One region of the Streptomyces bacillaris genome, then DNA from elsewhere that is predicted to be linked to it. Evidence: riboswitches for the same ligand, from Rfam matches in the RefSeq annotation. Region 1 holds a riboswitch; each other region holds the start of a gene.

Region 1 (7,181 bases):
CGCTGGCTGCCGAAGGCGTCCCAGCGGGGACGGGCCGCCGATCTGCGGATCGTGGTGGTGGGCGGCCGGGCGACCCACGCCGTCGTCCGCACCAGCCTCTCCCCCATGACCAACCTCCATCTCGGGGGCGCCCGCGGCGATCTCGACGAGGTCCGGGCCGCCGTGTCGGCGGTGGGCGGCTGCTGGCGCGAGGCGCTGGCGATGTGCGAGCGGGCCGCCGCCTGCTTCCCGGGGACGCTGTGCGTGGGCGTCGATCTGCTGCCCGCGGCCGGCTGGCGGCGCTTCGCCGTCGGTGAGGTCAACGCCTTCGGTGATCTGCTGCCCGGACTGACCGGTCTGCCCGGCAGCGGCGCCGAGGGGCTGGACACCTATGCGGCGCAGGTCGCCGCCGTACTGGACCGAACGAGGAACGACCATGCCGTCACGTCTCCCTGACCCCCACCGCCCCGACATGGCCGAGGTCGTGGGCAGTCACGACCTGCTGCTGGTCACCCTGGACACCCTGCGCCACGATGTCGCCGTCGAGCTGGCCGCCGCCGGGCGCATCCCCAACCTCGCTGCCCACCTCCCCGGCGGTGTGTGGGAGAAGCGGCACGCGCCGGGCAGCTTCACCTACGCCTCGCACCAGGCGATGTTCGCCGGGTTCCTGCCGACGCCCGCCGCCCCCGGCCCCCACCCTCGGCTCTTCGCGGCCCGGTTCGCGGGCAGCGAGACGACGGCGGACGGCACGTTCGTCTACGACACCCCGGACCTGGTGTCGGGGCTCGCCGCCGAGGGGTACCGCACGGTGTGCATCGGCGGGGTCGGGTTCTTCAACCGGCAGGGCGCCCTGGGGTCGGTGCTGCCCGGGATGTTCCAGGAGAGCCACTGGGAGCCGGAGTTCGGGGTCGCCTGCCCGACCTCGTTCGAGGAGCAGGTGGCCCGGGCCGAGAAGGTCGTCGCGGAGCTGCCACCGGAGCAGCGGCTCTTCCTCTTCGTCAATGTCTCCGCCCTGCACCAGCCGAACTGGTTCCACACCCCGGGCGCGACCCGCGAGGCCGGTGACTCCCGGGCCACGCACGCGGCCGCCCTGGAGTACGTCGACCGGCACATCGGCCGGCTCTTCGCCGCCGCGAGCAGCCGCCGCCGGTGCTTCGCCATCGTCTGCTCCGACCACGGCACGACGTACGGGGACGACGGCTACACCGGCCACCGGCTCGGCCACGAGGCCGTCTGGACCGTGCCGTACGCCCACTTCTTCCTGGAACCGGGGGCCTCCTGATGACCACCAGCACCGCCAAGGCGACCGACATCCCCGCCGTCAGGCCGTACGAGAGTTACGTCTACGCCTATCCGCACAAGACGGCCTACCGTCCCCTGCCGGAGCGGCCCGTGCTGCGCGAGCTGTGGGCGGCCGAGCGGAAGGACGCCCTCTCGCTCTACCTCCACATACCGTTCTGCGAGGTCCGCTGCGGCTTCTGCAACCTCTTCACCCGGATCGGCGCGCCCGAGGAGCTGACGACCCGCTATCTCGACGCCCTGGACCGGCAGGCCGTGGCCGTACGGGACGCACTCGGCGACGGAGAGCCGGTGCGGTTCGCGGCGGCGGCCTTCGGCGGCGGAACGCCGACCTTCCTGACGGCGGGCGAGCTGGAGCGGCTCTGCGACATCGCGGAGAAGCGGATGGGCGCCGATCTACGCGCGGTGCCGCTGTCGGTGGAGACCTCGCCGTCCACCGCGACCGCCGACCGGCTGGCGGTGCTGGCCGACCGGGGCACGACCCGGATCAGCATCGGGGTGCAGAGCTTCGTGGACGCCGAGGCGAAGGCGGCCGTCCGCCCGCAGCGCCGGGCCGAGGTGGAGGGTGCTCTCGGCCGGATCCGGGACGCCCGGATACCCGTGCTGAACATCGACCTGATCTACGGCATCGACGGCCAGACCGAGCGCACCTGGCTCACCTCGCTGGACGCCGCGCTGGCGTGGCGGCCGGAGGAGCTGTATCTCTACCCGCTGTACGTGCGCCCGCTGACCGGTCTGCACCGGCTCGGCGCGGGCGTGACCGGCCCGGAGGCGGAGGCCCTGGAGCAGGCCGCCTGGGACGAGCAGCGGCTGCGGCTCTACGCGGTGGGCCGCGACCATCTGCTGGCCCACGGCTACGAGCAGGTGTCGATGCGGATGTTCCGCCGCGCGGACGCGCCCCGCGAATCGGCGGACGGCCCCGAGGACTACGCCTGCCAGACCGACGGCATGATCGGACTCGGCTGCGGGGCCCGCTCCTACACCTCCGCCCTGCACTACTCCTTCGACTACGCGGTCGACATGCGGGAGATCCGTTCCATCATCGACTCCTTCACCGCCACCCAGGACTTCTCCCGGGCCGAGGTCGGGCGGTACGTCGACGAGGAAGAGGCCCGCAGGCGCCACCTCCTCCAGTCCGTCCTCCAGGCGGCCGGTCTTCCCGTGGCCGACTACCGCGCCCGCTTCGGTACGGACCCGTGGGCGGACTTCCCCGCCGAGCTGGCGGAGTTCGCGGCGCGGGGCTGGCTGGACGAGGGGGCGCCGGAGGGGCTGCTGCGGCTCTCGCCGCTGGGCCTGGCGCACTCGGACGCCCTGGGGCCCGCGCTGTTCTCGCCCGGGGTGCGGGCGGCGATGGCCGCGTACGAGCGGAAGTGAGCGGACCGTGGACCTGACCATCCTCTACCGGGGCCCGCTGGCCTCGTGCGACTACGACTGTCCGTACTGCCCGTTCGCCAAACGGCGGGACAGCCGGGCGCAGTTGACCTCCGACCGGGACGCGCTGGAGCGGTTCACGGCGTGGGCGGCGGCGCAGACCGGCGACCGGCTCTCGGTGCTGTTCACCCCGTGGGGCGAGGGTCTGGTGCGGTCCTGGTACCGGCGGGCGCTGACCGAGCTGTCGCACCTCCCGCACATAGGCCGGGTCGCCATCCAGACCAATCTGAGCGGCCGCACCGCCTGGCTCGCGGACGCCGATCCGGAGCGGATCGCGCTCTGGTGCACGTACCACCCAGGGCAGACGCCGTACGAGCGGTTCCTCGGCAAGTGCCGTGAGCTGTCGGCCCAGGGCATCCGGTTCAGCGTGGGCGTGGTGGGGTTCGAGGCCCACCTCGAAGAGGCCCAACGGCTGCGGGCGGCGCTGCCCCCGGAGGTCTACCTCTGGGTGAACGCCGCCGAGGGACGGACGTACACCGACGAGGAGGCGGCCCGGTGGACGGAGCTGGACCCGCTCTTCCCGTACAGCAGGCATCCGCACCGCTCGGCCGGGCTGCCCTGCCGGACAGGCGAGTCGGTGATCTCGGTGGACGGCGAGGGGACCGTGCGGCGCTGCCACTTCGTCAGGGCCGAGCTGGGCAACCTGTACGACGGCAGCTACCGCCGGGCGCTCGGTCCGCGGGCCTGTCCGCTCGCCGTCTGCGACTGCCACATCGGCTATGTGCACCTGGAGACGCTGCCGCTGTACGACGTGTTCGCGGGCGGTGTGCTGGAGCGGATACCGGCCGGGCCGGGCGCGGGCCCGACGCCGGACGGACCCCTGGTCCCGGGCCCGACGCGGCGTACGCTCCCTCTGCTGAACCCCTGAGCCCTTCAGAACCTGCTGTTACAGCGGCAGCAGGTCCGGGCGCTTGGCCTCGACGTGGTCGCCGGACGACTCGCCGCGCAGCCGCCGCCCGATCCACGGCACGAGGTACTCCCGCGCCCACTGGATGTTGTCGCGCCCCTCGTCGAAGGTGCTGCGCTGGGCCTGCGGGGGCCACGGCTGGTCCGGGTCGGTCGGGACGTCGTGGCCGAGGACCTGGGCGGCGCGCAGCGCGACCCGGGTGTGCCCCTCGGGCGAGAGGTGGAGCCGGTCGGCGTCCCAGGCGCGCCGGTCCTGCACCGAGCGGAGCGACCACAGGTCGAGCACCGGGCAGCGGTAGCGGTCCGCGATGGCCCGGAGGTGGACGTTGTACGTGGCGATCTTGCCGCGCATATGGCGCAGCACCGGAACGCCCCGGGTGTCGAAGCCGGTGGTGATCATGACGGTGCCGACGGCCTCGGTCAGCTCCGCGACGGCCTTCTCGTACCGATCGGCCAGGTCGTCGGGGTCGGTGCCGGGCCGGATGATGTCGTTGCCGCCCGCGCAGAAGCTGACCAGGTCGGGGGCCAGCTCCTTGGCGCGGGGGATCTGCTCCTCGACGATCTGGTCGAGGAGGCGTCCGCGTACGGCGAGATTGGCGTAGCGGAAATTCCCGTGCCGGGTCTCGTCCGGGTTCGTCGACGCGTCGGGGGCCGGGAGCCGGTCGGCGAGGAGAACCGCGAACCGGTCCGCCCAGCCGACAAAGGTGCCGTCGGGGCCGGGGTCTCCGACGCCTTCGGTGAAACTGTCCCCGATCGCCGCGTACGACCCGATGGTGTGCTGCTTCTGGGTTCTCGAATCGTCTGCCACAAGCACATATCCTGCACCGTTCAATGTGACCTACGCGACCGTAATACGGGGTTGACGGGTGGTGACATAGACCACCCGGTCAGATTTGGGTAAAGCCGGAATAAGTAGAGGGCGGTGTGCCACAGCACACCGCCCTCGATCACTTCACGCCCCGCGCGGGCCGCCCTCGGGTCAGAGGGAGACGCCGTGCTGGCGCAGGTAGGCGACCGGGTCGACGTCCGAGCCGTAGCTCGGGCCGGTGCGGACCTCGAAGTGGAGGTGCGGGCCGGTGGAGTTGCCGGTGGAGCCGGAGAGGCCGATCTGCTGGCCGCCGGTGACGGTCTGGCCGGTGGAGACGTTCAGCGAGGACTGGTGGGCGTACTGGGAGTACATGCCGTCCGCGTGGCGGATGACGACCTCGTTGCCGTACGAACCGCTCCAGCCGGCCGAGACCACGGTGCCCGGGCCGATGGCGCGGACGGGGGTGCCGGAGGCGGCGCGGAAGTCGGCGCCGGTGTGGTAGCCGCTGGACCAGCTGGAGCCGGAGGCGCGGTACTGGGTGGTGACCTGGGCGCTGTCCAGCGGGGCGGTCCAGCCGGAGCCGGTGGACTGCGAGGAGCCGGTCTGGGTGGTGGCACCGCTCTGCTTCTGCGCGGCGTCCGACTCGTCGGCCGAGATGGTGTCGCCCTTGGGAGCCTGCTCGGCCTTCTTCGGCGCGGCCTTGGGGGCGGCCTTCTTCTCGGCCTTCGGTGCGGACTTGGGCGCCGGGGCGGACTTCTTGGCCTCGGAAGGCGCGGCGGAGCCGGTCGCCTTGGCGCCGAGGGTGAGCTTCATGCCCGGGAAGATCAGGCTGGGGTTCTCGCCGACGGTGGACCGGTTGTCCTGGTACAGCTTCTGCCAGCCGCCCTTGACCTGGTGCTCGGCGGCGATCTTCGCGAGGTAGTCGCCGGAGACGACGGAGTACGTCTTCGGGGCGGTCTTCGCCTTGGCGGGCGCGGCCTGCGGGGCAGCGGTCTGCGCGGCGGCGGCCGTGGCAGCGGCGGGCTTGGTGGCGGGGGCGGCCTTCTCCGCGGCGTGGGCGCCGGTGGCGCCGATCAGCGGGAGGGCGAGTACGGCGCCGCCGGTGCCCGCGGCGAGGACGCCGCGGGTGATCGGGCCGGACTTGGGACGGCGGTGCTTACCCTTTGCGGGCATGGCGAAGTTCCTCTCCGGCGCCTGCGAGGTGAGCTGTCGGGTTCGGGCTGGAGATGCCCGGCCGCCGGATGGCGACTTCACCCCTAGCCGGTCCGGATCGCTCCGGGCCGGCGGCTTACCTGGTTCCCCCGCTCCTGCCACACGTGAGTGGGTGGGTGCGAATTCCGGGCGGCGGCAGGATTAGGCGGTCCGTCCGGATTGACGGTGACCGTAAACGAGTCAGGACGACGGGAACAAGCCGTCGGTTGCCTGCCGGAATCATCGATTCAATTCCGTTCCGGATTTCCCGTCACACTCCGTGGATTACGGATCTTGGCTTTCCGTACGGATCCCGGGAAAACGACCGGGCTCCGTCGCCACGGTCCGTCACGGATATGATCCCGCTCACCTGCGGAATCCCATCTCCCCCATTAGCGGGGCATGTTCTATGAAATGCACCAATACGGACATGCCGTCGGCGCCACTCCTGACATCCCGTCATCCGGCCCCTGATTTTCGGCCGAATCGATGTCGTATCGTCACAGGAGCGCCCTCGCCGGAGAGCCGCGCCGACGCCAGAGACTTCAGGAGCCACCGTGACGCAGCAGGTGCCGCAGGTCCCGCCGACCGAGACCGCACTGACCGGAGTCCGCAACTTCCGCGACGTGGGCGGGCTCCCCACCACGGACGGGCGGCGCACCGCCTTCGGCCGGCTCTACCGCAGCGGCCACCTGGCGCACGCCACGGCCGAGGACGCGGCCTTCCTCTCCGGGCTCGGGCTGCACACCGTCTTCGACTTCCGGAACTCCGCCGACCACCGGCTCGACGGATACGACATCGAGTTGACCGGTGTCCGTAATGTCAGCATTCCGCTCTCGGACCCGGCCGACGGAGCCGAGTTCTGGCGGCTGGTGCGCGACGGGAACATCGAGCAGCTGCGCTCGATCCTGGCCAACGGCAAGGGCACCGAGCGGATGCTCCACATGTACCGCGCGACCATCGTGGACCGCACCGCCGAGCACAGCCGCGTCCTGCACGCGCTGGCGGAGGACAGTGTTCCGGCCCTGATGCACTGCGCGGCGGGCAAGGACCGGGCGGGGCTGTCGATCGCGGTCTCGCTGCTCGCGGTCGGCGTCGAGCGCGAGGCGATCGAGGCGGACTACCTCAAGTCCAACGACCCGCACCGCCGGTACAAGGTGAAGCGCACGGACATGTCCGAGACCGGGATGTCCCCCGAGGTGATGGAGCTGCTCAACCCGCTCTTCGGGGCCCAGTCCTCCTACCTCGCGGCGGCGTTCACGGCCATCGACGAGACCTGGGGCTCGACGGACCGCTATCTGTCGGAGGGGCTGAACATCTCCCCCGCCACCCGGGAGCGGCTGCGCGAGCGCCTGCTCGACCAGGGCTGAGCGGCTACTCCGCGCCCGCCACCATGAAGAGCAGGTAGAGGAAGGCCGCGATCACGTGGCCGACCACCAGGTAGGCGATGAGGCGGATCACCAGACCGCGCGGCATCCGGCGCTCCTGCGCGTCCTTCGTGGCCCTCGGCCGCCGGGGACTCAGCGGGTCGTAGTGTTCGGAATCGGACATGACGGTCCTCTCTGCC
Region 2 (7,181 bases), 1.0 Mb from region 1:
GGCCCCCGCCCCCAGCTTGATGCCCGTCATACCGCCGGCGGCCCGCCCCTGCGGACGCACCGAGGCCGCCGGATAGCGCAGCAACTGGGCGTCGGAGGTGATGAAGACCAGGTCCTCCTCGCCCGTACGCAGCTCCGTCGCGCCCACGATGCGGTCACCGTCCCTGAGGGTGATGACCTCCAGCTCGTCCTTGTTGGCGGGATAGTCCGGCACGACGCGCTTCACCACGCCCTGGAGCGTGCCGATCGCCAGCCCCGGTGAGGCCTCGTCGAGCGTGGTGAGGCAGATCAGCTCCTCGTCCGCCTCCAGGGTGAGGAACTCCGAAATCATCGCCCCGCCCGAGAGGTTGGGCTCGGCGTGGGTGTCCGGCAGCTGCGGCAGGTCGATCACCGAGAGCCGCAGCAGCCGCCCGGTGGAGGTCACCGCCCCCACATCGCCGCGCGCCGTCGCCGCGACCGCCGAGACGATCACGTCGTGCTTGGTCCGCCGGGCGTCCTCGGAGATCTCCACCGGCTCCGCGTTGGCCGTACGGGCCAGCAGCCCCGTCGACGACAGCAGCACCCGGCACGGGTCGTCCGCGACCTCCAGCGGTACGGAGGCGATCTGCGAACCCGCGGACTCCAGCAGCACCGTGCGCCGGTCCGTGCCGAACTTCTTCGCCACCGCGGCCAGCTCCGAGGAGACCAGCTTGCGCAGCTCCGCGTCCGACTCCAGGATCGCCGTCAGCGCGTCGATCTCGCTGTTGAGCTTGTCCCGCTCGCCCTCCAGCTCGATCCGGTCGAAGCGGGTGAGCCGGCGCAGCGGGGTGTCCAGGATGTACTGCGTCTGGACCTCGCTCAGCGAGAAGCGCTCCATCAGGCGCTCCTTCGCCTGCGCCGAGTTGTCGCTGTCCCGGATGATCCGGATGACCTCGTCGATGTCGAGGAGGGCGACGATCAGACCCTCGACCAGGTGCAGCCGGTCGCGGCGCTTGCCCCGGCGGAACTCGCTGCGCCGGCGCACCACCTCGAAGCGGTGGTCGAGATAGACCTCCAGCAGCTCCTTGAGGCCCAGGGTGAGCGGCTGGCCGTCGACCAGCGCCACGTTGTTGATGCCGAAGGACTCCTCCAACGGCGTCAGCTTGTAGAGCTGCTCCAGCACCGCTTCCGGCACGAAGCCGTTCTTCACCTCGATGACCAGCCGCAGGCCGTGCGCCCGGTCGGTGAGGTCCTTGACGTCCGCGATGCCCTGGAGCTTCTTCGCCGAGACCAGGTCCTTGATCTTGGCGATCACCTTCTCCGGGCCGACGGTGAAGGGCAGTTCGGTGACGACGAGGCCCTTGCGACGGGGCGTCACGTTCTCCACGGTCACGGTGGCACGGATCTTGAACGTGCCGCGGCCCGATGTGTAGGCGTCCTTGATGCCGCCCAGGCCGACGATCCGGCCACCGGTCGGCAGGTCGGGGCCGGGGACGAAACGCATCAGCGTCTCGATGTCGGCGCCCGGGTGCTTGATCAGATGGCGGGCGGCCGCGATGACCTCGCCCAGGTTGTGCGGGGGCATGTTGGTGGCCATGCCGACCGCGATGCCCGAGACGCCGTTGACCAGGAGGTTGGGGTAGGCGGCGGGGAGGACGACCGGCTCGCGCTCCTGGCCGTCGTAGTTCGACTGGAAGTCGACCGTGTCCTCGTCGATCGCCTCCGTCATCAGGGAGGTGGCGTCGGCCATCCGGCACTCGGTGTACCGCATCGCGGCCGGCGGGTCGTCGTTGCCCAGCGAGCCGAAGTTGCCGTGGCCGTCGACCAGGGGCAGCCGCATCGAGAAGGGCTGCGCCATCCGCACCAGCGCGTCGTAGATCGACGCGTCACCGTGGGGGTGCAGCTTGCCCATGACCTCGCCGACGACGCGCGCGCACTTCACATAGCCGCGGTCGGGGCGCAGCCCCATCTCGTTCATCTGGGACACGATGCGCCGGTGCACCGGCTTCATGCCGTCGCGGGCGTCGGGCAGGGCCCTGGAGTAGATCACCGAGTACGCGTACTCGAGGAAGGAGCCCTGCATTTCGTCGACGACGTCGATGTCGAGGATCTTCTCCTCGAAGTCGTCCGGCGGCGGGGTCTTCGTGCTACGGCGGGCCATCGCGGCTGCGACTCCTTCTCGGATTCACGGATTCTGATCGGACAACCTGGGGTACTGATGCGGACCATTGTGGACCTCCGCACTGACAACGCGGACCTCGACCCGTCCGAAGCCGTCCCGGGCGCACGGCCCGGGACACCATCGACGGAAACTTCCGCGGAACGGGAACTTCGCCAGGTGCCGGTGCGCTTGCTTAGAGTGGCAGGTCTGGCAGGGAGTACCGGTCAGGAAGTCCAGTATCGCGATCGAAGGGACGTACATGCCCATGGGTCACACGGCCACCGCACAGGCCGGCTCCGGCGGCTTGACAGCGACCGAGCACCGCCTGGCCAACGGCCTGCGTGTGGTGCTCTCCGAGGACCATCTGACCCCGGTCGCCGCGGTCTGCCTCTGGTACGACGTCGGTTCGCGCCACGAGGTCAAGGGACGCACCGGTCTGGCTCACCTCTTCGAGCACCTGATGTTCCAGGGCTCGGGCCAGGTCAAGGGGAACGGTCACTTCGAGCTGGTCCAGGGGGCCGGCGGCTCGCTCAACGGGACGACCAGCTTCGAGCGGACCAACTACTTCGAGACCATGCCCACCCACCAGGTGGAGCTGGCCCTCTGGCTGGAGGCCGACCGCATGGGTTCCCTCCTCGCCGCCCTGGACGAGGAGTCCATGGAGAACCAGCGCGACGTCGTCAAGAACGAACGGCGCCAGCGCTACGACAACGTGCCCTACGGCACCGCGTTCGAGAAGCTCACCGCCCTCGCCTACCCCGGGGGCCACCCGTACCACCACACTCCGATCGGCTCCATGGCCGACCTGGACGCGGCCACCCTGGAGGACGCCCGCGCGTTCTTCCGTACGTACTACGCGCCCAACAACGCGGTGCTGTCGGTCGTCGGTGACATCGACCCCGAGCAGACCCTCGCCTGGATCGAGAAGTACTTCGGCTCCATCCCGTCCCACGACGGCAAGCAGCCGCCGCGCGACGGCACCCTGCCCGAGATCATCGGCGAGCAGCTGCGCGAAGTGGTCCACGAGGAGGTCCCGGCGCGCGCCCTGATGGCCGCCTACCGCCTCCCGCACGACGGCACCCGCGCCTGTGACGCGGCCGACCTGGCGCTGACCGTGCTGGGCGGCGGCGAGTCCTCCCGGCTCCACAACCGCCTGGTCCGCCGCGACCGTACGGCGGTGGCTGCCGGGTTCGGGCTGCTGCGGCTCGCCGGGGCGCCCTCGCTGGGCTGGCTGGACGTGAAGACCTCCGGCGGCGTCGAGGTGGAGACGATCGAGGCCGCGGTCGACGAGGAGCTGGCCCGGTTCGCCGCCGAGGGGCCCACCCCGGAGGAAATGGAGCGCGCCCAGGCCCAGTTGGAGCGCGAGTGGCTGGACCGGCTGGGGACGGTCGCGGGCCGCGCCGACGAACTCTGCCGCTACGCGGTGCTGTTCGGTGACCCGCAGCTCGCCCTGACCGCCGTGGGCCGGGTCCTGGACGTCACCGCCGAGGAGGTGCGCCAGGCGGCCGAGGCGGCCCTGCGCCCCGACAACCGGGCGGTGCTCGTCTACGAGCCCGTCGAGCCTGCCGAGGACGGGGACGAGGCCACCGACGCGCCCGAGGGGACGGACAAGTGAGCGACGCCGCCGTGACTGGAGTAGCCATGGAGTACCACCCGCAGCCGACCCCGGGCACCGCCCGGCCGTGGGCCTTCCCCGCCCCCGAGCGCGGCGCCCTGCCCAACGGGCTGACCGTGCTGCGCTGCCACCGCCCCGGCCAGCAGGTCGTGGCCGTGGAGATCTTCCTGGACGCGCCGCTGGACGCCGAGCCCGAGGGCCTGGACGGCGTGGCCACGATCATGTCGCGCGCCCTCTCCGAGGGCACCGACAAGCACAGCGCCGAGGAGTTCGCCGCCGAGCTGGAGCGGTGCGGCGCCACCCTGGACGCCCACGCCGACCACCCCGGCGTCCGGGTCTCCCTGGAGGTCCCGGCCTCCCGGCTGGCCAAGGCGCTCGGCCTGGTGGCCGAGGCCCTGCGCGCCCCGGCCTTCGCCGAGAGCGAGATCGAGCGCCTCGTCGGCAACCGGCTCGACGAGATCCCGCACGAGCAGGCCAACCCGTCCCGGCGCGCCGCCAAGCAGCTCTCCAAGGAGCTGTTCCCGGCCACCGCCCGGATGTCCCGCCCCCGGCTGGGCACCGAGGAGACCGTGCGGCGGATCGACGCGGCCGCCGTCCGCGCCTTCTTCGACGCCCACGTCCGCCCGGCCACCGCGACGGCCGTCATCGTCGGTGACCTGACCGGCATCGACCTGGACGCCCTGCTCGCCGACACCCTCGGTGACTGGTCGGGCGACGCGGGCCAGGCCCGCCCGGTCGCCCCGATCACCGCCGACGACACCGGCCGGGTCGTCATCGTGGACCGCCCCGGCGCGGTCCAGACCCAGTTGCTGATCGGCCGCATCGGCCCGGACCGCCACGAGAGCGTCTGGCCCGCCCAGGTGCTCGGCACCTACTGCCTGGGCGGCACCCTCACCTCCCGGCTGGACCGGGTGCTGCGCGAGGAGAAGGGCTACACCTACGGCGTACGGGCCTTCGCCCAGGTCCTGCGCTCCGCCGGGCCGGACGCGGGCGGCGCGGCGATGCTCGCCATCAGCGGTTCGGTGGACACAGAGTCCACCGGCCCGGCGCTGGAGGACCTCTGGAAGGTCCTGCGCACGCTGGCCGCCGAAGGGCTGACGGACGCCGAGCGCGAGACGGCCGTGCAGAACCTGGTGGGCGTCGCCCCGCTCAAGTTCGAGACGGCCGCCTCGGTCGCGAGCACCCTGGCCGACCAGGTCGAGCAGCACCTGCCGGACGACTACCAGGCCCAGCTGTACGCCCGCCTCGCGGAGACGGGCACCGTGGAGGCGACCGCGGCCGTGGTCAACGCCTTCCCGGTGGACCGGCTGGTCACGGTCCTGGTCGGGGACGCGGCGCAGATCGCGGAGCCGGTGAAGGCGCTCGGCATCGGAGAGGTGACCGTCGTCAGCGGCTGACACCGCACCGGCGCGGCAAGAACAGTGAGGGCCCCGGTTCGCCGGGGCCCTCATTTTTTGCGCGTTAAGTCCCAAATATCCAGATTCCTCCCAGAGAGTGGCGATCTGCCCTGTGGGATGCGTGACAAATCCCCCTGTCCGTTTGGTGATGCGCAGCCGCCCCGCCTAGCGTCGGCCCGGCTGTCCGCCACCCGTATGCCGCACCCGCGGCGCCGGGCAGCCATCGCCGAGTCCCCGTCAGGCGCGAGCCTGGGGAGCCGGGGACCCACACGCAGTCCCCGGGGTGAATCGGATCCCCGTGCCGCGAACCGGCCCGGGAGTCCGTAGGAGACCTTCCTGCTCCGAACCCGTCAGCTAACCCGGTAGGCGAGAAGGAAGGAAAGGATCCAGCCCCTCCATGGCGTTCACCCGTGCCACCGGGAAGCACCGTGCCCCGAGCCGCCTGACGCGCCGCAGCGCCCATGTCGCCGGCGTCACGGCCCTGGCCACCACCGGCGTCCTCGGCACCCTCGCCTCCCCGGCCACCGCGGCGGACTCCGAGGCCGCCCGGACCGTCGAGACCGGACTCACCCAGGCCATCACCCTCGACGCCACGCTCGCCGAGCAGCTCGACGCCCAGGCCCGCGCCCAGCACCAGCAGGCGGCCGCCGCGGCCAGGGCGAAGGCCAAGGCCGCCGCGGAAGCCAAGGCCAAGGCCGAGAAGGCCCGGGCGAAGGCGGAGGCGGAGCGCAAGGCCGAGGCCCGCGCGAAGGAGATCCGCGAGGAGAAGGCCCGGGCCGCCCGCGCCGCCGAGCGCGCCCGCCTCAACGCCTTCCACCTCCCCGTCGCCGGCTCGTACGTCACCACCGGCTACAAGTCGGGCGGCGCCCTCTGGTCCTCCGGCAGCCACTCCGGCGTGGACTTCCGCGCCGCCTCCGGCAGCTCCGTCGTCGCGGTCGGCGCCGGTACGGTCGTCGAGGCCGGCTGGGGCGGGGCGTACGGCAACAACGTGGTGCTCCGGATGGCGGACGGCACGTACACCCAGTACGGCCACCTCTCCTCGATCACCGTCTCCGTCGGCCAGAGCGTCACCTCCGGCCAGCGGATCGGCCTCTCCGGCTCCACCGGCAACTCCACCGGCCCGCACCTCCACTTCGAGGCCCGGACCACCCCGGAGTACGGCTCGGACATGGACCCGGTCGCCTACCTGCGCTCGCACGGCGTCAACGTCTGATCCGACCACGGTCCGGTGATCCGCGACCACGGTCCGGTGATCCGGCCCCAGGTCCGATCCGGTCCCGCGCCTTCCGGAACTCGCCAGAAGATATCCCTCGATTCCGACCCGCCATCGGAAATTACGGTGGATTGCAATAGAGTCACGGAACAGGTGTCGGCCGGCCGCGTTTCGCGGGGATTATGGCGGAGGTTCGGACATGCGCATTCCCGCGCAATCGGTATGCACGGCAATCCGTGACGACATCGTCTCCGGTGTCTACGAACGCGGCAGCCGCCTCACCGAGGAACTGCTGGCGCGGCGGTACGGGGTCTCCCGCGTCCCGGTGCGCGAGGCCCTGCGCACGCTGGAGTCCGAGGGCTTCGTCGTCACCCGCAGACACGCCGGGGCCTGTGTCGCCGAGCCCACCGAGCAGGAGGCCGCCGACCTGCTGGAGATCCGGATGCTCCTGGAGCCGCTCGCCGCGGCCCGGGCCGCCCAGCGCCGTACGGAGGCACACCTCAAGGTGCTCCGCGGCCTGGTCAGGCTGGGCCAGGAGCGGGCCCGCCGGGGCGAGGGGGAGGACCTGCGGTCGCTGGGCGGCTGGTTCCACGAGACCCTCGCCCAGGCCTCCGGCAGCCCCGGCCTCATCGCCCTGCTCACCCAGCTCAGACACAAGACCGCCTGGATGTACGCGGTCGAGCAGCCGGCCCGCCCCGTCGACTCCTGGGCCGAGCACGGCGCCATCGTGGACGCGGTGGCGCGCGGCGACGCGGAGCGGGCGAGGGCGCTGACCGCCCAGCACGCGGAACGGTCCGCCGCGGCCCACCGGCTGCGCCGCCGCCCGGACCGGCCCGGC
Region 3 (7,181 bases), 2.3 Mb from region 1:
CGAGCCGACCTGACGGTGACGGAACGCGCGTAAGCAACGGGAGAGGGGCGGGACGGCTGATCGCAGCCGTCCCGCCCCTCTACCGTTACCTCGTCGTCCCCGCTACAGCTTCTCGACCGGTGCGTACCGCAGGAGCAGCTTCTTCGGGCGCTCGTCGCCGAAGTCCACCGTCGCCTTGGCCTGGTCGCCGGCCCCCTCGACGGCCACCACCGTGCCCAGGCCGAACTGGTCGTGCGTGACCCGGTCCCCCACCGCCAGCGAGACCGTCGGCTTCTCCGCACCGCGCCGGGTGGCGAAGCCCGAGGGGCCGGAGCGGGAGCGCGAGGAGGAGAGCGAGGACGTGATGCCCGAGGTGGGTCCGGCCGGGGCGGCCATCGGGCCCTTGCGCTTCCAGTCCAGGTGCGCTTCCGGGATCTCCTCCAGGAACCGCGAGGGCGGGTTGTACGAGGGCTGGCCCCAGGCGCTGCGCATGGCGGCCCGGGTCAGATAGAGCCGCTCGCGGGCGCGGGTGATGCCGACGTAGGCGAGGCGGCGCTCCTCCTCCAGTTCCTTGGTCTGGCCGAGGGCCCGCATGTGCGGGAAGACGCCGTCCTCCATGCCGGTGAGGAAGACGACCGGGAACTCCAGGCCCTTCGCCGTGTGCAGGGTCATCAGCGTGATGACGCCGGAGCCGTCCTCGTCCTCGTCGGGGATCTGGTCGGAGTCGGCCACCAGCGCGACCTTCTCCAGGAACTCCGCGAGCGTGCCCGCGCCCTCCTCCTCGCCGCGCTCCTGCTCGAATTCGAGGGCGACGGCGGCGAGTTCCTGGAGGTTCTCGATGCGGGTCTCGTCCTGCGGGTCCGTGGAGGCCTGGAGTTCGGCCAGATAGCCCGTGCGCTCCAGCACGGCTTCCAGCACGACGGCCGGCCCGGCGCCGGACTCGACGATCGTGCGCAGCTCCTCCATCAGCGTGTTGAACCGCTTGACGGCGTTGGAGGAGCGGGCCGCCATGCCGTACGCCTCGTCGACGCGGCGCAGCGCCTGCGGGAAGGAGATCTTCTCGCGCATCGACAGGGCGTCGATCATGGCCTCGGCGCGGTCCCCGATGCCGCGCTTGGGCACGTTGAGGATGCGGCGGAGCGGGACGGTGTCCTCGGGGTTGGCGAGGACACGGAGGTAGGCCAGGACGTCCCGGACCTCCTTGCGCTCGTAGAACCGCACGCCGCCGACGACCTTGTAGGGCAGGCCGACGCGGATGAAGATCTCTTCGAAGACACGGGACTGGGCGTTGGTGCGGTAGAAGACGGCGACATCGCCCGCCTTCGCGTCGCCCTTGTCGGTGAGGCGGTCGATCTCGTCGGCGACGAACTGGGCCTCGTCGTGCTCGGTGTCCGCGACATAGCCGGTGATGCGGGCGCCGGAGCCGGCGTTGGTCCACAGGTTCTTCGGGCGGCGGCTCTCGTTGCGCTCGATGACGGCGTTGGCGGCGGAGAGGATCGTCTGCGTGGAGCGGTAGTTCTGCTCCAGGAGGATCGTGGTCGCGTCCGGGTAGTCCTCCTCGAACTGGAGGATGTTGCGGATGGTGGCGCCGCGGAAGGCGTAGATCGACTGGTCCGCGTCACCCACCACGCACAGCTCGGCGGGGGCGTCGGACACCTCGCCGGAGGGGCCGACCAGCTCCCGTACCAGCGTGTACTGGGCGTGGTTGGTGTCCTGGTACTCGTCGACCAGGACGTGGCGGAAGCGGCGGCGGTAGTGCTCGGCCACGTCCGGGAAGGCCTGGAGGAGGTGGACCGTCGTCATGATGATGTCGTCGAAGTCCAGGGCGTTGGCCTCGCGCAGGCGGGCCTGGTAGAGCGTGTACGCCTGGGCGAGGGTCTTCTCGAAACCATCGGCGGCCTGTCCGGCGAAGGTCTCCTCGTCGATCAGCTCGTTCTTGAGGTTGGAGACCTTGGCGGTGAAGGACTTCGGCGGATAGCGCTTGGGGTCCAGGTCCAGATCGCGGCAGACCAGGGCCATCAGGCGCTTGGAGTCGGCGGCGTCGTAGATCGAGAACGACGAGGTGAAGCCGAGCTTCTTCGACTCGCGGCGCAGGATGCGGACGCACGCGCTGTGGAAGGTCATGACCCACATGGCGTTGGCGCGCGGGCCCACCAGCTGCTCGACGCGCTCCTTCATCTCGCCCGCGGCCTTGTTGGTGAAGGTGATCGCGAGGATCTGCCCGGGGTGCACCCCGCGCTCGGCCAGCAGGTGGGCGATGCGGTGGGTGAGCACCCGGGTCTTGCCGGAGCCGGCTCCGGCGACGATGAGCAGCGGGGAGCCGGCGTGCACGACGGCGGCGCGCTGCTCGGTGTTCAGCCCGTCGAGCAGCGCGGCGGAGTCGATGACCGGGCGCGGGTGGCCGTCCCGGTAGTACCCGTCCCGGGGCGGCGGGGGCGCGTCGAAGACGCCCTCGAAGAGTCCCTCCGGCACCGCTTCGGGTGCGTGCTCCTCGGGGGCGGCGGCGGGCCGTCCTCCGCGGGCTGGAGGCCGGTCAGGAAGTTGTCGTCAAAGAGGCTGCTCATCGCCCTCCGAGTCTAGGGGGCCGCACTGACAACGTTCGGCCGAAGGCCACAAGCGGCCGCCGGTACGGGCGTCCGCCCCGTACGGACGGAGAGCGGACGTCCACGTTCCGTGAAGGAGTACCCGGTCGGAGGGGGTCCGGGGCCCGACAGGGGAAAAGGTCACGAAAATGTATCGGGCATATCGCTCATCCTCCTTCCCAGCGGCGGGCCGCGTTGGCTAGCGTGCTCGGTCAGGTGATCCGTAGCTCCCTGAGGCGAACCGCGTCTCACGGTCACCTCTGCCGAATCCGTGCTGCCCTCCCAGCAGTTCGGAACCGGGGACCCACACGCAGAACCGGGGTGAATCGGTCCGTGCCCGCGCAGGCGGACCGTAGGACAGCCTTCCGTTCCGTCCGAACCCGACAGCTAACCCGGTAGGCGGTCCACGGAAGGAGATGCCGGTCTTGGCATCGCATCGCAAGCCGCGTACGAAGGTGCGCACGACCACCCCCGCCGTCGGGTTCACGACGGCCGCGCTCGCCTCCGTGACGCTGCTCTCCACGCAGAACGCGACGGCGGCGCCCGCCGAGCCGAAGCCGGCCATCGAGGACGTGCAGAAGAAGGTCGACGAGCTGTACCGGCAGGCGGGCAGCGCGACCCAGCAGTACAACCGGGCGAAGGCCGCCTCCACCACCCAGCGGGCCAAGGTCGACACGCTGCTCTCCGATGTGGCGAAGCGGACCGAGCGGATCAACGAGGCGCGCCGGGAGCTGGGCGCCTACGCGGCCGCGCAGTACCGCACCGGCGGCATCGCGCCCACCGCGACCTTCTTCCTGGCGGACGACCCGCAGGGGTACTTCGACCAGAGCCGGCTGATGAGCCGGGCGACCGAGCGGCAGCAGAAGGCCGTCGACGACTTCCGTACGCAGCAGGCCGAGGCCTCGAAGAAGCGCGCGGAGGCCGTGAAAAGCCTGGAGAAGCTGACCGAGACGCAGACCGCGCTGCGCGCCAGCAAGCAGACCGTGCAGACCAAGCTGACCGAGGCCCGGGCGCTGCTGTCGCGGCTGACCGCCGAGGAGAAGGCGCGGCTGGCGGAGCTGGAGCGGAAGAAGGAGGCCGAGGCCCGGGAGAAGGCGGAGCGGCTGGCCGCCCGCCAGGCCGCCGAGGCCAAGGAGCGCGAGGCGGCGGAGAAGAAGGCGCGCGAGGAGGCCGCGAAGGAGTCCGCCGAGGCCGGTGGCTCCGGTTCCGGTTCTGGCTCCGGCAGCGGTACAGGGACGAGCCCGGGGCCCGGTACGGGCACGGGGACCGGGGCGGGCAGCGGTTACGCGGCCAAGGCCGAGAAGGTGCTGGCCTTCGCCCGCGCCCAGATCGGGAAGCCGTACGTGTGGGGGGCGACGGGCCCGTCCTCGTACGACTGCTCGGGGCTGACCAAGGCGGCCTGGCGGGAGGCGGGGGTGACCCTGCCCCGGACCACCTGGGACCAGGTGAAGGTCGGCACCCGCGTCGCCACGTCGGACCTCCAGCCCGGGGACCTGGTCTTCTTCTACGACGACATCAGCCACGTCGGCATCTACAAGGGCGACGGGATGATGATCCACGCGCCGAAGCCGGGGGCGAACGTGCGCGAGGAGTCGATCTACTACATGCCGATCTACGGCAGCGTGCGCCCGGCGTAGCACGCGTCGGCCGGGGCGGGCCTCTCGCCTCCGCCCCGGCCTCTCGGGCTTCCGGAACCCCTCAGGTACCCCGGCTTCCTCAGGCGCCCCGAGTCCTCAGGTACCCCAGGTCCCTCAGGTCCCTCAGGTCCAGAGCGTGGCGATGAAGATGTTGGCGACCGTCAGTCCGCCGACCGCCGCGAACGCGCCCTTCTCGACCTTCTCCTCGTCCCGCTTGACGTAGACGAGCGCGAGGATGACGACGAGGACCGCCAGCTTGACGCCGATCTTGATGTTGTTGACGGTCTGGTCGTCGGCCTGGTTGAGCCCGACCAGGGCGACGCCGGTGACCAGCATGGTCAGCGCGCCGTGCAGCATGGCCGGAACGAAGCGCGCGGTGCCCGCGCCCATGGCCTTCATCTGGGTCAGGAAGCCGCCCAGCAGGGAGGCGATGCCGATGATGTGCAGGGCGACGAAGACATTGATGAGTACGTCCATGGCCCGGAGCCTAGCCATGGCCAAATCTTTACCCAGCAGTGAGGCAAGCCTTCCTTGACGCCTTCGCCGGAACTGTGCGCCGCGCGCCCGAACCTGCCGGAATGATCAATTCCGACTCGCTGTCCGCAGTCACTCGTCGGCACCGAAGCGTCACATCCGGGCAATAGCTGTCATGGCGACCCTTTTCCGTTCGCCCGGATTAGCGTCCCTCGCGAGCCCATCGGTATCCCGGCGGGCAGCCGACAGGAAGGATGCCGCCCCCGTGGCCGCGCACCGGAAATCCGCTCACCGGAAACCCAAGCAGCGCCCGTTCACCGGCCCTGCTGCCCGCACCGCCGCCACTCTGGCGCTCGCCGGGGCCGCCACCGCCGCCTCGGCCGGCGGGGCCGGGGCGGCGCCCGCCGAGCCCGCCCCCACCGCCGCCCAGGTCCGGGCCAAGGTCGACCGGCTCTACCACGAGGCCGAGGTCGCCACGGAGAAGTACAACGGGGCGAAGGAGAAGGCGGCCGCCGCCACCCGCACGGTCGACGCCCTGGCCGACGAGGCCGCCCGCCGCACGGACCGCCTCAACTCCGCCCGCCACACGCTCGGTTCGATGGCCACCGCCCAGTACCGCACCGGCACCCTCGACCCCGCCCTCCAACTGGCGCTCTCCTCCGACCCCGACAGCTATCTGGAGCGCGCCTCCCACCTGGACCGGGCGGGCGACCGGCAGGCGGGGCTGCTCGGCTCCATCCGGCGCCAGCTCTCCGGGATCGCCCGGGTCAAGGCCCGCGCCGACCGGGAGACGGAGGCGCTCGCCGCCCGCCAGGCCGAGCTGCGGGAACACCGCACCGCGATCCGGGCCAAGCTGGCCGATGCCCGTACGCTGCTGGCCACCCTCACCGCCGAGGAGCGCGCCGCGTACGAACGCTCGGCCGACGCCGCCCACGGCGGCGGCCCGGCCCGCGCCGACCGGGCGGGCACCGGCCACGCCGAGCGCGCCGCCCCCCGCTCCTCGGTCGCCGCCCCGAACTCCCGGGCGGGCCGGGCGATCGCCTTCGCCCACGGCGCGATCGGCAAGCCGTACGTCTGGGGCGCCACCGGGCCCAACGCCTTCGACTGCTCCGGGCTGACCCAGGCGGCCTGGCAGGCGGCGGGCGTCAGCCTGCCCCGCACCACCTACACCCAGATCAACGCCGGGCAGCGCGTCTCCCGCTCCCAACTGGCCCCCGGCGACCTGGTCTTCTTCTACTCCGGCATCAGCCATGTCGGCCTCTACATCGGCGGCGGCCAGATGATCCACGCCCCGCGCCCGGGCGCACCGGTCCGGATCGCGCCCATCGACCAGATGCCGTTCGCCGGAGCGACCCGGGTGGCCTGACCCGGTCGAAGCCGACCGAACCGGCCGAAGCCGCCGATGCCGGCCGACGGCCTCCTCGCCCGCCGAACCGCCGCTGGGGCGCGACCGCACCTGCCGGGTCCCTGCTGAAGCCGGACCGCGCGCTCGGGCGGGGAGCCGCCCCGCTCAGACCAGTCGGCGGGCCGTCGCCCAGCGGGTCAGCTCGTGGCGGTTGGAGAGCTGGAGCTTGCGCAGCACCGCCGAGACGTGCGACTCGACCGTCTTCACCGAGATGAACAGCTGCTTCGCGATCTCCTTGTACGCATAGCCCCGGGCGATCAGCCGCAGCACCTCGCGCTCCCGCTGGGTGAGCCGGTCCATGTCCTCGTCGACCGGCGGGGCGTCCGTGGAGGCGAAGGCGTCCAGGACGAAGCCGGCCAGCCGCGGGGAGAAGACCGCGTCGCCCTCCTGGACCCGGAAGATGGAGTCGACCAGATCGGTGCCGGTGATCGTCTTGGTGACATAGCCCCGCGCGCCGCCCCGGATCACCCCGATGACGTCCTCCGCGGCGTCCGAGACGGAGAGCGCGAGGAAGCGGACCGGGTCGTCGGCCGCGCCCATCAGCGGGGCGCAGCGGCGCAGCACCTCGACCCCGCCGCCGCCGGGGAGATGGACGTCGAGGAGCACCACCTCGGGACGGGTCGCCGTGATGACGGTGACCGCCTGATCGACGTCGGCGGCCTCGCCCACCACCTCGACGCCGGTCTCCTCGGTGCGGCCGATCTCGGCCTGTACCCCGGTGCGGAACATCCGGTGGTCGTCGACGAGCACGACCCGTACCCGTCGCTCCGGGCCCCCGGTGGCTTCGGTGTTCTCGGTCATTCGCTCGCCCTTTCCATCTCCAGCTCGACCTCGGTGCCCCCGCCGGGCACCGAACGCAGCCGGGCAGTGCCGCCGTTGCGCTGCATCCGGCCGATGATTGATTCTCGTACGCCCATCCGGTCGGCGGGAACCTCGTCCAGGTCGAACCCGGGCCCCCGGTCCCGGACGGAGACGAAGACCGTACGGCCCTCGACCTCCGCGAAGACCTGCACGGCACCGCCCTCGCCACCGTACTTGGCGGCGTTGACCATCGCCTCACGCGCGGCCTGCATCTGTGCGCCCAGCCTGTCGTCGAGCGGGCAG
Region 4 (7,181 bases), 450 kb from region 1:
TGCAGCGGGGTGATGGTGACCCGGCCGGTGGCCCTGATCCGCTCCATGTAGGTCTTCTGGAGCGACTTCTTGCCGTAGTTGTTGCCGTAGAGGATCTCGGCGTCCAGCGCTGATTTCGGTACGGTCCCGGCGGCCTCCTGCTTCATGTAGTCCCAGTCGTAGACGGCGGGGACGAAGAGGAAGGGGAAGCCGGCGCGCTGGGCGTGCTTCCGGCCGATCCGCGCGTACTGGTAGCAGTCGACCGTGTCGAACCAGGCGGGGTCGATGGTGGAGACCCCGAGATCGGCGTTGGCGCGCGGGTAGTAGGTGCGGTACATCTCCTCGGCGTCCACCGTCGGGAGGACGGCGGCGAAGTTCTCCCGCTTCGGGGTGACGGCCATGCCGCCGTTGACCAGCGAGCCGCCGCCGACGCCGCGCCCCTGGTAGACGGTGATCCCGGCGAACTCCTCGGCGTCCAGGATCCCGGTGTAGCGGTTGACGTGTCGGTCGAGCGGGAAGCCGAGGAAGTTGCTCAGCGGCTGCTTGGTCCGGGTGCGCAGCCAGAAGGAGCGGTCGTCGGGCCGGGTGGTGTTGGCGAAGATCTTGCCGTCCGCGCCGGGGGTGTCCCAGGCCATGCCCATCTCGACCATGTGCACGTCCGTACCGGCCTGGGCGAGCCGGAGCGCGGCCACCGAGCCGCCGTAGCCGGTGCCGACGACCAGCACCGGCACATGGGCTCCGGAGCCGATGGGGGCCGCTGCCGTACGGGGCGTGGCCCAGACCGGGGCGGTGGGTCCGGCGAGCGCCGCGACACCCAGAAGAGAACCTGTTCCCGTGATGAATCTTCGACGGGAGACGCCTTTCGAGGCGTCTCCGTGCAGGACAATGTCGTTCATGTGACATACCTCACTCTCGACAGAGTGCAACAGGTTCTACTGCCGATCGCGTGGTAAGTCACGAGAAACTTGGGGGTAACTTCCCGGTACGCCGGAGGGGCCCCGGACCGTGTGGTCCGGGGCCCCTCGGGGTGCTGTACGCCGTGTACGCCCTGGTGGATCAGTAGGCGCCGAAGACGTTGTCGATCGAGCCGTACCGGTCCGCGGCGTAGTTGCACGCGGCGACGATGTTGGCGACCGGGTCGTAGCTGTCGGTCGAGGTGCCGGGCACGTGGTAGGCCCGGAAGGTCGGGTCGATGACCTGGAGCAGACCCTTGGACGGGGTGCCCTTGGCCGCGTTGGAGTCCCAGTTGTTGATGGCGTTCGGGTTGCCGGAGGACTCGCGGATGATGTTGCGGTGGATGCCCTCGTAGGTGCCGGGGATGCCGTGCTGGGCCATGACCGCCAGCGACTCCTTGATCCAGCCATCGAGGTCGTTGGTGTACGCGGTCGGGGCGGCGGCGGCCGGGGCGGCCTGGGCCGCGGGAGCGGCGGCGCGCGCGGAGCGGTCGGCGCGCTCGGCCGAGGCGGCACGGTCGGCGGTCGGGGCCGATTTACCGGCCTTGCCGGCCTTGGCGTCTGACGGGGCGGCAGCCTTGCCGCCGACGGTCAGGGTGATACCCGGGTGAATAAGGTTCGGGTTCTCCCCGACGACCTTCCGGTTGCCTTCGTAGAGCTTCTTCCAGCCGCCGCTGACGGAATAGTCGCGGGCGATCTTGGAAAGCGATTCGCCGGACACCACGGAATGCTTGGTGGGTGCGGCCTTCGTCACGGAATTCGCCTGGGCGGTCACGGAGACGGGGGCCACGGCCTTTTCCGCGACGGCGGGCGCGGAGGCGGCGGAGGCGGTGGTGGCGCCGAGGACGGGGAGGGCCAGGACGGCTCCACCCGTGGTCACGGCGGCGATGCCACGGCCGAGCGAGACGGACTTGGGACGGCGGTGCTTACCCAGTGCGGGCATGGGGAACTTCCTCTCCGGCGCCTGCGAGGTGAGCTGTCGGGTTCAGACGGGAGATGTCTGGCCGCATGGGACATGCGGCTTCACCCCTAGCCGCTCCGGACTTCGGATCGGCGACTTACCTGGGTCCCCCGCTCCTGCCGTACGTGAGTGGGTTGCGGATTCCCGGACGGCGGCAGGATTCGGCGTTCCATCCGGATTGACCGTGACCGTAGGCGAAAAACATCGGGCGGAACAAGCCCCGAATTCCGGATCTTCTTTTTCCGCAAGATCGAATGACCGGAATTCCGGGCCGGGCCGGCTCCGTCGCGGTGTCAACTTTCTTCGCACAGAAGGGAACCGAACCCTCCGCTTCTGCGTCCGCACCCCCGGGACGTGACGCTCACCACTCCGCACGGAGGCGGCCGAAATGGGTGGGGGCAAAATTGCCCAAGAGCCCCAATAGCCCTTTTATGGAATAGGGTAATTAAAGGTTCAAATCGCCCATACTGACCCGCAGAAACGGACTTATCGGGCGGTTCCGCAGGGTGGGTCGAGAGCCTCCCCCGGCCTTGGCTTACCGTGTGGGGTGGACACTAGTAAGCCCACCCTTACTTGCCGCGTACTCTGTAACCTGCCCGACCTGCCTGACCTGCCCGCGTTCGCCCGCCTTAAGGATCAACACGCCATGACACGCCCCGTCCGCGTCGCCATTGTCGGAGCCGGCCCCGCCGGTATCTACGCTGCGGACGCGCTGCTCAAATCCGAGGTCTGCCAGGACCCGGGTGTCTCGATCGACCTGTTCGAGCGGATGCCCGCGCCCTTCGGCCTGATCCGCTACGGCGTGGCCCCCGACCACCCCCGGATCAAGGGCATCGTCAAGGCGCTGCACCAGGTGCTGGACAAGCCGCAGATCCGTCTCTTCGGCAATGTCAGCTACCCGAACGACATCGACCTGGACGACCTGCGCTCCTTCTACGACGCGGTGATCTTCTCCACCGGCGCCGAGGCCGACCGGGCGCTGGACATCCCCGGCATCGAGCTGGACGGCTCCTACGGCGCGGCCGAGTTCGTCTCCTGGTACGACGGCCACCCCGAGGTCCCGCGCACCTGGCCGCTGACCGCCGAGAAGGTCGCGGTCCTCGGCGTCGGCAACGTGGCGCTGGACGTGGCCCGCGTGCTGGCCAAGACGGCGGACGAGCTGCTGCCGACCGAGATCCCGGACAACGTCTACCAGGGCCTCAAGGCGAACAAGGCGCTGGAGGTGCATGTGTTCGGGCGGCGTGGCCCGGCGCAGGCCAAGTTCAGCCCGATGGAGCTGCGAGAGCTGGACCACTCCCCCAACATCGAGGTCATCGTCAACCCCGAGGACATCGACTACGACGAGGGCTCCATCGCCACCCGGCGGGAGAACAAGCAGGCCAACATGGTCGCGCAGACCCTGGAGAACTGGGCGATCCGCGATGTCGGCGACCGCCCGCACAAGCTCTTCCTGCACTTCTTCGAGTCCCCGGTCGAGATCCTCGGCGAGGACGGCAAGGTCACCGCGCTGCGTACCGAGCGCACCGAGCTGGACGGCACCGGCAACGTCCGGGGCACCGGCACGTTCACCGACTGGGAGATGCAGAGCGTCTACCGGGCCGTCGGCTACTACTCGGAGGAGCTGCCCAAGCTCCCCTTCGACGTGGCCTCCGGCACGGTCCCGCACGAGGCCGGACGCGTCATCTCCGGTGACGAGCACATGGCCTCGGTCTACGTCACCGGCTGGATCAAGCGCGGCCCGATCGGCCTCATCGGCCACACCAAGGGCGACGCCAACGAGACGGTCGCCTGCCTCCTGGAGGACCGTGCCGCCGGCCGGCTGCCCGAGCCGACGACGCCCGCCCCGGAGGCTGTGGAGGCCTTCCTGGAGAGCCGGAACGTCCGCTACACGACGTGGGAGGGCTGGCACAAGCTGGACGCCCACGAGCAGGCGCTCGGCGCGGCCCAGGGCCGTGAGCGGATCAAGGTCGTGGAGCGCGAGGGCATGCTGGACGCCTCCGGCGCCTGATCCTTACGGGGCCGGTGCCCGTCAGGCCGGGTCCGGGGTGCTTCTCGCGCCACCGGGGCCCGGCCCGCGGAAGGTCCGCCACAGGTCGGGCGGGGCGGTGTCGCGGGACGGTGGCGGCGGCTTCTCCGGTGGGTGCGTCCAGCGGGCCGCCAGCAGGATCGCGATGTCGTCGGGGCGGTCCGTGGCCTGCCGGGCCTCCCCGATCACCCGGTTCGCCGTCTCGGCCAGCGGGGCGGAGCCGACGCCCGCGATCGTGGCGCGCAGCCGTTCGATGCCCTCGTCGATGTCGGTCCCGGGGCGTTCGATGAGCCCGTCGGTGAAGAGGGCCAGCATGGCGCCGGGCGCGAGGGTCAGCTCGGTGACCGGGTAGGTCGCGTGCCCGTCGATGCCGAGCACAATGCCGCCGGGCAGGTCGAGCACCTCGGTCCGGCCGTCGGGGTGGCGCAGCACCGGCTGCGGGTGGCCCGCCCGTACGGCACGGGCCCGTCCGGTGAGCGGGTCGAGCACGATGTAGCAGCAGCTGGCGAACTGTCCCGGGTCGAGGTCGATGAGCAGCCGGTTGGTGCCGCTCACCACCTCCTGAGGATCGTGGTTGCTCAGGGCGAACGCCCGTACCGCACTGCGGAGTTGGCCCATGGTGGCGGCCGCCGACACGCCGTGCCCCTGGACGTCCCCGATGACCAGGGCGAGTTCGTGGCCGGTCTCGATGACGTCGTACCAGTCGCCGCCCACCTCCATGTCCTGGGTGCCGGAGAGATAGCGCCCGAGGGTGTCGACCCCCTCCGCCTCCGGCAGCCGGTGCGGCAGCAGGGCGTCCTGGAGCCCCCGGGCGAGCGCCGATTCGCTGTCGTACCGCTGCGCGCGTTGCAGGGCCTGGGCGATGAGCCCGGCGAGGGCGGTCAGGACGGTGCGCTCCTCCGGGCTGAACCCGCGCGGCCGGTCGAAGCCGAGGATGCACGAGCCGACGGGCCGCCCCGAGGCGATCAGCGGCAGGAACGCCCGCGCCCCGACGTCGGTCTCCATCGGGATGCCCGGGTAGGCGTCGGCCAGCCGCTGCATGGACTCGAAGAAGATCGGGCGCCCGGTGGTGAGGGTCTCCACACCCGGGATGGAGACGTCGAGCCCGACCCCGTCGAAGCGGTCGAGGAAGCCTTTGGGGAACCCCGTCTCCCAGGCGAGGTGGAGGTGACGCTCGCTCAGCAGGTAGATGGCGAGCTGCCGGCCGCCGAACGCGGGCAGCAGCTCCTCGGTGACGACGGCGGAGACCTGGCGGGCCGTGACCGCCTCGGTGAGCGCGATGGCCAGGGCGACCGGGCGGTAGAGCGCGGAGGAGCGGTCGGCGGTGGAGCCGATGCCCAGACCGGGCGCGGTGACGGAGCCGGGCGCGTACGCGGGCTGTTCGGTGGCCTGGAAGACCGCGCTCAGCCCGTCGTGGCCCGAGTAGAGGGAGACCGAGAGCCAGACGGAGGGGTCCCGCCGGGCGAGGAAGTGGACGGGTTCGTCGGAGATCAGGGCCGCCCGGCAGTGGTCCTCGTACGCCGGATGCGCGAACCACGGCAGCACCTCCCACACGACATGGCCGACCAGCTCCGCCCGGGGGCGGTCGAGCAGCTCCTCCGCGAGCGCGTTGGCGTAGGTGATACGGCCGATCCGGTCCAGCGAGACGATCCCCCGGGGCAGCCGGTCCGCCGCCTCCGCGATGACGGGCCCGGCGCCGAAGTCGACCACGAAGCCGGTCAGATGGCTCTCGGCACTCTCGCCGTCCGGGTGGGTCCAGCGGCCGGAGAGCTCCAGCAGGTGGTAGCGGCCGTCGGGGCCGCGCAGCCGCATCCGCCGCACCACCGGATCGGCGGACTCCACCGCCTGCCGGGCCAGCGCCCAGAGCCCGTACACATCCTCCGGTACGAGGCGTTCCGCGAGGGCGTCGACGGTGCCGGGGAAGTCCTCCGGTTCGGTGCCGAAGATCGCGCACAGGTCGTCGTCGGCGGTGAGGCCCCCGGAGTGCAGGTCCCAGTCGAAGCTGCCGACCCGCACGGGCGGTGCGGGGGCGGCGGGCAGCTGGACGGGGATCGGCTCTTTCTCCCAGGCGACGGGGAAGGACCGCGACTCCAGGTCCGCGAGCGCGGCCCCCAGTCGGCGGCCCAGGCGCATCAGCCGCTCCCCGACGGCGGGGGCGACCTCCTCGCCGGGGGTGGCGGGGCGCAGGATGGCCAGCACCCCCATGGTGCCGTTCGGGCCGGTGACCGGGACCCAGAGCGAGCCGAAGGGGAACGGCAGCCCCGCCATCAGCTGCGGGAAGCGGCGCATGGCCTCCTCCGCGTCGGCGAGCAGCACGGGCCGCCCGGTGCGGTAGGCCTCGGAGACGGGGAACGGCCGGTTGACGTGCATCCGCCACCAGGGGCGGAACAGCGGCCCCGGCAGTCCGGCGAGCACGGCGAGGCGCAGCAGGCCGGGGGTCCCGGAGCGGAGGTAGACGCCGCCCGCGTACCCCTCGGCGGACTCGACGGCGCTCACGACTCCCTGCGCGAGTACGAGGGACAGCTCGTCCGGTACTCGGCCGCCGTGGTCTCCCCCGGCCGCGGCCCCGCTGCCGGGGAAGGGGGTGGGCCGGGTCGCATCGTGCCGGGTCACACAGTCAGGATCCTCCAGGCCGGGTGGGCAGGCACGTCGGCGGACCGGCCGGGACCCCCTCCGGCCGGTCCGCCGCCCCTGTTCCGCCGTGCCCGGCTCAGTGCAGCTTGGCGACGGCGGTGGCGGTGGTCTTCTTGAACCCCTTCAGCGGGGCGCCGTCCAGGTCACCGAGCTGTCCCCACTCCAGGACGGTCACCGTGCGCCCGTCCCGGCCCACCGCGTGGAGGCCGATGTCGGTGGAGCCGACCTCCGGGTACGAGGTGTCGATGCTGTAGACGTACGCGCCCTCCTCCACGTTCACCCGCCCGTGGTACTTGCTGACGCCCTCGATGCCCGGGTCCTGCTCCTTCATCCGCTCCAGGCAGGTGGCCAGCGCGGTCCGCAGCTCGGCGGCGAGCGCCTTCGCCTTCGCGGTGGTGGGCGCGACGGTGATCGTCTGGCGGGCCCCGGTGTCCAGCTCGGTACGGAAGTCCCGGTGGCGGGTGCCCGCGGCCGGGGTGGTGCCGGCCGTGCAGAAGGAACCGTCCTCGGGCAGCCCCTGCCGTACCGGACCGGCGGTCCAGGGGGTGTGGGAGGCGGGCCACTGCGCGGCGGAGAGGAACGCCGGGGCGGCGGGGGCGGTCCGCGCCGCGGGGGCCGCGGAGACGGG

Evidence for each region. Region 1 has a riboswitch for cyclic di-AMP ahead of DJ476_RS02735 (LysM peptidoglycan-binding domain-containing M23 family metallopeptidase). Riboswitches for the same ligand answer to the same signal wherever they lie in the genome.
Region 2: it holds a riboswitch for cyclic di-AMP, as region 1 does, so the genes downstream of both, DJ476_RS06790 (M23 family metallopeptidase) here and DJ476_RS02735 (LysM peptidoglycan-binding domain-containing M23 family metallopeptidase) in region 1, are expected to answer to the same signal.
Region 3: it holds a riboswitch for cyclic di-AMP, as region 1 does, so the genes downstream of both, DJ476_RS12130 (C40 family peptidase) here and DJ476_RS02735 (LysM peptidoglycan-binding domain-containing M23 family metallopeptidase) in region 1, are expected to answer to the same signal.
Region 4: it holds a riboswitch for cyclic di-AMP, as region 1 does, so the genes downstream of both, DJ476_RS00915 (transglycosylase SLT domain-containing protein) here and DJ476_RS02735 (LysM peptidoglycan-binding domain-containing M23 family metallopeptidase) in region 1, are expected to answer to the same signal.

Annotation. Positions count from the first base shown of each region.
Region 1 covers NZ_CP029378.1:663,453-670,633, forward strand. The annotation lists gene DJ476_RS02710 (STM4014 family protein) at 1-435, shown strand, start outside; gene DJ476_RS02715 (STM4013/SEN3800 family hydrolase) at 452-1,261, shown strand; gene DJ476_RS02720 (STM4012 family radical SAM protein) at 1,261-2,652, shown strand; gene DJ476_RS02725 (STM4011 family radical SAM protein) at 2,660-3,577, shown strand; gene DJ476_RS02730 (SGNH/GDSL hydrolase family protein) at 3,596-4,423, opposite strand; gene DJ476_RS02735 (LysM peptidoglycan-binding domain-containing M23 family metallopeptidase) at 4,595-5,596, opposite strand; cyclic di-AMP (ydaO/yuaA leader) riboswitch at 5,600-5,760, opposite strand; gene DJ476_RS02740 (tyrosine-protein phosphatase) at 6,172-6,984, shown strand; gene DJ476_RS34780 (DUF6126 family protein) at 6,989-7,165, opposite strand.
Region 2 covers NZ_CP029378.1:1,701,800-1,708,980, reverse strand. The annotation lists gene DJ476_RS06805 (DNA gyrase/topoisomerase IV subunit A) at 1-2,118, opposite strand, end outside; gene DJ476_RS06800 (M16 family metallopeptidase) at 2,378-3,733, shown strand; gene DJ476_RS06795 (M16 family metallopeptidase) at 3,760-5,130, shown strand; cyclic di-AMP (ydaO/yuaA leader) riboswitch at 5,345-5,513, shown strand; gene DJ476_RS06790 (M23 family metallopeptidase) at 5,528-6,343, shown strand; gene DJ476_RS06785 (GntR family transcriptional regulator) at 6,543-7,181, shown strand, end outside.
Region 3 covers NZ_CP029378.1:2,932,072-2,939,252, forward strand. The annotation lists gene DJ476_RS12120 (M23 family metallopeptidase) at 1-13, shown strand, start outside; partial or broken gene pcrA (DNA helicase PcrA) at 103-2,543, opposite strand; cyclic di-AMP (ydaO/yuaA leader) riboswitch at 2,813-2,979, shown strand; gene DJ476_RS12130 (C40 family peptidase) at 2,978-4,198, shown strand; gene DJ476_RS12135 (hypothetical protein) at 4,322-4,675, opposite strand; gene DJ476_RS12140 (C40 family peptidase) at 4,938-6,038, shown strand; gene DJ476_RS12145 (LuxR C-terminal-related transcriptional regulator) at 6,183-6,878, opposite strand; gene DJ476_RS12150 (PspC domain-containing protein) at 6,875-7,181, opposite strand, start outside.
Region 4 covers NZ_CP029378.1:210,857-218,037, forward strand. The annotation lists gene DJ476_RS00910 (GMC oxidoreductase) at 1-875, opposite strand, end outside; gene DJ476_RS00915 (transglycosylase SLT domain-containing protein) at 1,036-1,875, opposite strand; cyclic di-AMP (ydaO/yuaA leader) riboswitch at 1,879-2,039, opposite strand; gene DJ476_RS00920 (FAD-dependent oxidoreductase) at 2,540-3,901, shown strand; gene DJ476_RS00925 (SpoIIE family protein phosphatase) at 3,923-6,532, opposite strand; gene DJ476_RS00930 (hypothetical protein) at 6,630-7,181, opposite strand, start outside.